2 regions of the Colwellia sp. E150_009 genome follow, and region 1 is predicted to be linked to the other one. Evidence: predicted binding sites of a transcription regulator. Region 1 holds the regulator's gene; the other holds the start of a gene.
The links. The regulator LexA, encoded in region 1, represses DNA repair genes until DNA is damaged. The targets are predictions, from matches to a motif close to TACTGTATNNNNATACAGTA.
Positions count from the first base shown of each region.

Region 1 (3,440 bases):
ATAATCTGCGCTGGATTTAACATCAACAACAATAGGCATAAAGCCATGATCTTTGCCACAAAGTTCTGCACATTGGCCGCGATAAATACCTGGCTTATCTACATTCGTCCAAGCTTCATTAATAAAACCTGGGTTAGCATCTTGCTTAACCGCAAATGCAGGTACCCACCATGAATGAATAACATCGTCTGAGGTAATTAAAAAACGAACTTTTTTATTGGCAGGAATAACTAATGGTTTATCAACTTCTAACAGGTAATCTTTCCCTTTAAGTACACCGTTACCATCAAAACTACCATTATGATTTTCATATTGTTCCCGAGGAGTTGATAGCACTGAATAGTACTCTATATTTTGATCAAAATATTTGTAATGCCATTTCCACTGTGAACCAGTAATTTGAATAGTAACATCGGAATTATCATTATTTTCCATGTCGATTAATGTGCTAGTTGCCGGAACAGCCATAGCGATGAGTATAATGACAGGAATTGCAGTCCAGAGTATTTCTACTGTTGTGCTTTCATGAAAATCAGCCGCTTTTGCACCTTTTGATTTGCGATGAAAGAACATTGACCAAAACATAGCACCAAATACGACAATACCAATGGCGGTACAAATGTACAGGGCTAGCATATGTAAACCGTATACTTCCCTACTAACCGCAGTTACTCCTTTGGTCAGATTTATCTGTGCCTCCGACCAAGCTGAACAAGAAAAAAAGCTTGTAAAAAAAAGCCCGATTCCCATCCACCAACATTGATTACTTTTACTCACTCAACCTCTCCTCTATCAATACCTATTCATTGAAAATAGCTTGGTTAGCATTTTCTTTAAAACAGGGTATAGAAAACAGAAAGCAGCAATGTACATCACAACTCATTGAACTGATTATCTGTTAATTTAGTTATTATTATTTTCTAATTAAGCGCTTATTAATTAGTAAAGCACATCATTTAAATTTTATTAAATTAACCGACGTAAATAGCCAACTCATCTATGGTGAATAGTTAAACATTCGGTATAGGCATAGAATCAACGTATTGACGTCTTTTTATACAGTTTTGCTAGTTATTTTTTGTTCAACCTCCCCTTAAGAATCGCTCAAAACTTGATCTAGGTCAAACAATTATTATGATAAAAGTCAAAAGGATGCCAGTTTTTCAACTAGAGTATTAACTCAAAAACAAGCCTACCTCTTGACAGATATAGGCTAGGGATATTCTACCTATAAATAAAATAAAAAAATGAATAAGAGGTACAACAACTAACTGGGATTATTAGGAGTTTAGTAGAAGAAAATTGAGAAAGAGCGCATAAAAAGAGATAAACCGAGAATACAAAAACGCATTATCGCTAAAAAATTTAGCGATAATTCATATAATCAATATATAGATTAAGCAGATGAATAATATCAGTTTCATTAATTAGGTGATCTACTTTATACGCAGAAAAAACAGCCAAATACAAGGCATTTATTTTAATAACTAGTTGTTCTAATTATTAAATATTAATAACGTCGTAGTTGGTTGTTTTAACCAGTAGAAATGATCACATAGTTAGTGAGATTGGTATAAAATCAGTTTTAGTGAAAAATACTACATCCAATTTCCATTACGAATAACACCAACAGCTAGCCCTTCAATATTAAATTCTTGACAGGTAAGATCTACTTTTATTGGTTCAAAACTTTCATTTTCAGCATGTAAATAAACAATATTACCATCACGTTTAAAACGCTTAACAGTGACATCATTCTCAACTCTTGCAACAATGACTTGACCATTTTGTACATCAGTCGTTTGATGCACCGCCAATAAATCGCCATCTAAAATGCCAATATCTTTCATGCTTTCACCATTTACCCGAAGTAAATAATCGGCGGCAGGATGAAACAAGTTCCCACTCATTTGGTAATGATCTTCAACATGCTCTTGAGCTAATATAGGTTCACCTGCTGCAACTCTACCAATAAGTGGTAGTCCTGCTTCTTCAATAAATTGCTCGGCTAACCGTATACCGCGGGAAGTCCCAGGTATCATTTCAATATACCCTTTTTTTGCTAAGGCTTTTAAGTGTTCTTCTGCAGCATTCGCTGATTTAAAGCCAAAAAAGTCTGCAATTTCAGCCCGCGTTGGGGGCATACCTGTTTCTTGAATATTTTCTTTAATAAGATCAAAAATTTGTTGTTGGCGGCTCGTTAAAGGCTTTAATTCATTTATCATTGACATACGCTTTTCCTTTCTAGGCAAAGTCCTGTATTTATTTACAACTGTCAGTATATACAGCAACAAAATAAATGCAAGGCTTTAGTCATATACCCACACCACCTCATCAAGGTCTAAATTTAATAGAAATGACTAAAAAATATCTTTTATATCTTTGTTGTCTTATTCGTTATATCGTTAAGCATTACTAACATATAACGAGGAATAAATATGAATAAGAAACTTTCATTTATGGCTTTATCACTTACAGCATTATTAAGTTTAGGTGCTTGTAGTGATGATAAGCCCAAAACAACTGGTGAAAAAGTTGACGAGGCTATTTCAAAAACTAAAGATGTTGCTAAAGACCTTGGCGAAAAAGCCAAAGATGCGGGTGAACAGGCTAAAGAGGCTGCTATTGATGCTACCGAAAAAGCTAAAGAAATAGCAAGCGATGCGGGTGATAAGGTTAAAGAAGCAGCCAAAGGTGCTACCGAAAAAGCAAAACAGATGGCAACTGACGCTGGAGATGCAATTGAAGATGCCTGTGAAAAGGCTAAAGAAAAACTAGATGTAAAAGATACTGATTGCTAATTTTTAAAGTATAGATTATACCTACCGTAAGTAATAAAATTCCATCACTACAACACTATCTACTATAATAACCAATAGTAAGTAGTGTAGTGAAGGTGTTCAGAAAAACGGGGTTATTTCAGTAAAAACTCAGCAAATCTTAAGATAAGTTTGCTATGTTATTTACTTAATATATCAAAATGGAGAAGGTTGATCTTTCAACGCTAATTAATTCAACCATCGCCCTTGAAAATAAAGTGAACAGAGAAATAATTGTTCGTGTAAATGAACAATGCCCCGCAATTCATACTAATGAATTTGCATTAACAACCATACTGAAATATTTAATCAATAATGCTATTTTCTATAGCCCTAATTCAACCCCCATTATTATTTCTTCTGAACCTGAGTTAGCGCCTCTGCACATTAAAATAAGTATTGCTAACATCAGTAATATTGATTACTCAAAAGAAGATTTAAGTCTTTTTTTTGAGCCTTTAAAAACACTCCAACCTTACTCATCACACTAAACCCCAATAAAGCAAACAATTAAATCACATTCAGTTTAATTTCGACTGATAATCAGTTTTTCCTAAGCTTAACTTAAGCTTTCTTCTTTACTATATCTTCGTAGTCGTTATTCCACGTCTTGATGATCAG
Region 1 is NZ_JBHFOM010000026.1:38,377-41,816, reverse strand. It holds gene coxB (cytochrome c oxidase subunit II) at 1-777, opposite strand, end outside; gene lexA (transcriptional repressor LexA) at 1,599-2,225, opposite strand; gene ACE1OF_RS12370 (hypothetical protein) at 2,439-2,801, shown strand; gene ACE1OF_RS12365 (hypothetical protein) at 2,981-3,310, shown strand.

Region 2 (3,440 bases), on a different contig from region 1:
TCAAAATCACCTTCCGCTGACACTAATTTATTTTCACTAAATTTTATAGTAAAGCTTTTGTGCATATCTAACGTTTCACTACGACCAGATTTAAAGCGATAAATATAATTCCATGTGTCTTTGTCAAATGCATCTACTATTACTGGGCTACCAAGAACAAATTTAACTTGTTCTTTAGTCATACCTATTTGTATTTTGTCTATGTTTTTTTGTTCAAGATAGTTACCTTGCGGAATATCTATTCGATAAACCCAGCTTGAACAGGCAGAAAGTGATAGCGCTATGGCAATAATTGAGGTACGAAACAACATGAAATTTTACTTTCCTTCAATATAAAATAATACAAATATACATTAACATGTAATGTGTAAACAGGGACACCCAAAACTACCCCAAGGTGTCTAGAGGTTAGCCCCTTGAAATAGATTGGGTATAGTAACGAAGCACGGCTTTAGATACAAAGCTATTTTTCATAAATTTCACAGCAAGGTATTTATTTAACTTGCTAATAACTCACGTGCATTAGCTAAACTATGCTCTGATATTTTATCTCCTGCTAGTAAGCGGGCTATTTCTTGGATGCGGCTTTGCTCACTTAGTTCCGTAACTTTTGTTTCTGTGTGTTCACCATCGGTTAATTTGCTAACAAAGAATTGTTGATGGCCTTTGCAGGCAACTTGCGGTAAATGTGTTACGCAAATAACTTGTGTGTTTTTTGCGAGTTGTTGTAATTTTCTACCGACCATGGCAGCGGTTGGTCCACTAATTCCTACATCGACTTCATCGAATATCAGGCTTGGCGTAACCACTTTATCAGCTAAAATTACCTGCATTGCCAAACTTATGCGAGATAGTTCACCGCCTGAAGCAACTTTATTCATTGCTTCTAATGCTTGGCCAGGGTTTATGCTAACTTGAAAGTCTATTTTATCTAAACCATTATTTGAGATAGTGCTTGTGCTCTCATTTGCTGGTGTAATGCTTATTTGAAACTTTCCGTGGGGCATATTCAATTCTTGCATACTTTTGCTGATTAACTGGCTTAATGTTTTTGCTGCTTTTTTTCTTGAAGCTGTTAATACTGCAGCAGACTCGAGGTAGTGTTGTTCGGTTGTGGCAATTTCTGTTATTACGGTATTAATTCTTGATTCATCATTAGATATTGCAGCCAAAGCCAAAATTAACTCTTGATGGAAGCCAACTAAGTTTTCTGGAGGTAGGTTGTGTTTTTTTGCAAGTTGCAAAGCTGTTGAATAGCGTTCTTCGATCATGGCATAGGCTTGGGGATCTAGCTCAAGATCTTGATAATAGTGTTTAAGGTCGGCAGAGGCTTCTTCAATTTGAACGAAAGAGTCGTTAAGCAATGCTGCCACGTTCACTAATCTCTTGTCTAGGCGTGCAATAGCACTAATGTTTTCACTACAATGCCTCAATGAGTCAAGTACGTTAAAGTTTTCATCTTCTGTAAGGGTTTGCAGAGTTTGCAAAGTAGTGTCCAGTAAATCTTGCGCATTAGCATGACGTTTATAGTCACTTTCTAAAGTTTCAAATTCATCTGCTTGTAGAGCAAATTCATTTAGCTCTTGCACCTGGTATTGCAAAAGCTGTTGTTCAGCCTCTCGTTGCTGCTTATTTTGTTGTAATAAAGTTAACTCTTTATTGAGTTTATGCCATTGCTGATAGTAATGTTTGACTTCATCAAGTGCGGATTTATTATCAGCATATTCATCAAGTAATTTGCACTGTTGGCTTGATTTAGTTATTAATTGATGATCATGTTGGCCATGAATATTAATCAGTAATTGACCTACTTCTTTCAGCTGTACTAGGGGTACCTGGCTGCCATTTATATAGGCTTTAGAACGGCCTTCAGCAGAAATAACGCGCCGTAATATGCATTCACTACTCGACTCTAGTAATAGGTCATGTTGTTTTAACCATTGTTGCACATTAGTATTGTTCTGTGTTTCAAAGGTGGCGGCAAGCTCTGCTTTTTTACTGTTGGGACGAACTACATTAGTGGTTGCACGCTCACCTAAACATAAGCCCAAAGCATCAATGGCAATTGATTTACCTGCGCCCGTCTCGCCCGTAATAGTAGTCATGCCTGATTGCCAATCTATATCAAGCGATTTAACAATGGCAAAATTTTGAATGTTTAATTGTAAAAGCATAATGTAGAGCACCTAATAATACTGTATAAATACTTAGGTGTTAATTTATACAGTAAATGTAAATAATGCAAATGTTTTTACTGTTATTTTTTACTTATTATTTTCGCTTATTTGCTGAGAACAATACTAGTATAGTTTGTTACCCCAGCTTAATTTACTTCGCAACACATTAAAGTAATCGTGATCAAGCGGATGTACTAAACGTATAGTGCTTGCGCTTTTTTTGATTATTACTTCATCGCCTGGCATAACGGCTAAAATAACATGGCCATCACAGCTTACTTGCAAACTTTCTTGATTTTCATTAGCTAAGATAAGTTTAATTTCACTGTTACCATCAACAACAATAGGCCTACTAGTTAATGTATGTGGAAACATAGGCACTAAAGATAGCGCATTTAAGTTAGGGGTTAATATAGGGCCGCCAGCCGACATAGAATAAGCAGTAGAACCAGTAGGTGTAGAAATAATAAGACCGTCTGAACGTTGACTAAACATAAAAGAGTTATCAATGTGTACTTCAAACTCTATCATACTGGCTACTTTACCCGCATGGAGTACTGCTTCATTCACTGCACTGTTAGAGCTTTTCAGTTTACCGTGTCGATATACTTCAGCTTCAATAATAAAGCGTTGTTCAGAGCGAGACTCACCCTGTAATATTTTTGTTAATGGTTTGATTATTTCATCAGGTGATAAATCAGTTAAAAATCCTAAATTACCACGGTTTACTCCAATAACACCAATATCAAAACAAGCTAAAACACGCGCAGCACCCAGCATGTAACCGTCACCACCTACAACAATGGCAAGATCGGCTTGCTCACCAATATCGGTAAGAGAGCAAATGTGCATACCCTCTATTGTTAATGATGTAGCAACTGTTGTTTCTACCAATACCTGATAGCTATTATTAAGTAAGTATTCATGCAGTGCTGAAATTGTTGCACTTGCACCTTGATGGTTAGGCTTACCGATTAGCCCAATTGTTTTATAGTGTTGAGCCATAACAATTATTTCGTAATTAATCTAATTATAAGAAGTTTCCCTTTATTTGCGTGGCTTGTAAAGTTTGTATTTGATAAAATGAATTTTTTGGCGTTAATAACAAGAGAAGTTATTTAGTTTGATTTAAATTTGCTATAAATCATGTAAAGTTAGTGAATAAATTATTTCTATTGTTGAAGGGCTTGAATAGCGTAATCTTGACCCCATAATTAGCATCAATGTATTTATATTATTGTAAAGTTATTAAGATTTAATTGG
Region 2 is NZ_JBHFOM010000067.1:5,133-8,572, forward strand. It holds gene ACE1OF_RS18980 (outer membrane protein assembly factor BamE) at 1-311, opposite strand, end outside; gene recN (DNA repair protein RecN) at 498-2,174, opposite strand; gene nadK (NAD(+) kinase) at 2,301-3,182, opposite strand.
Region 2: recN (DNA repair protein RecN) is a predicted target of LexA. The motif match lies at 2,210-2,229, and genes of this name have one in related genera.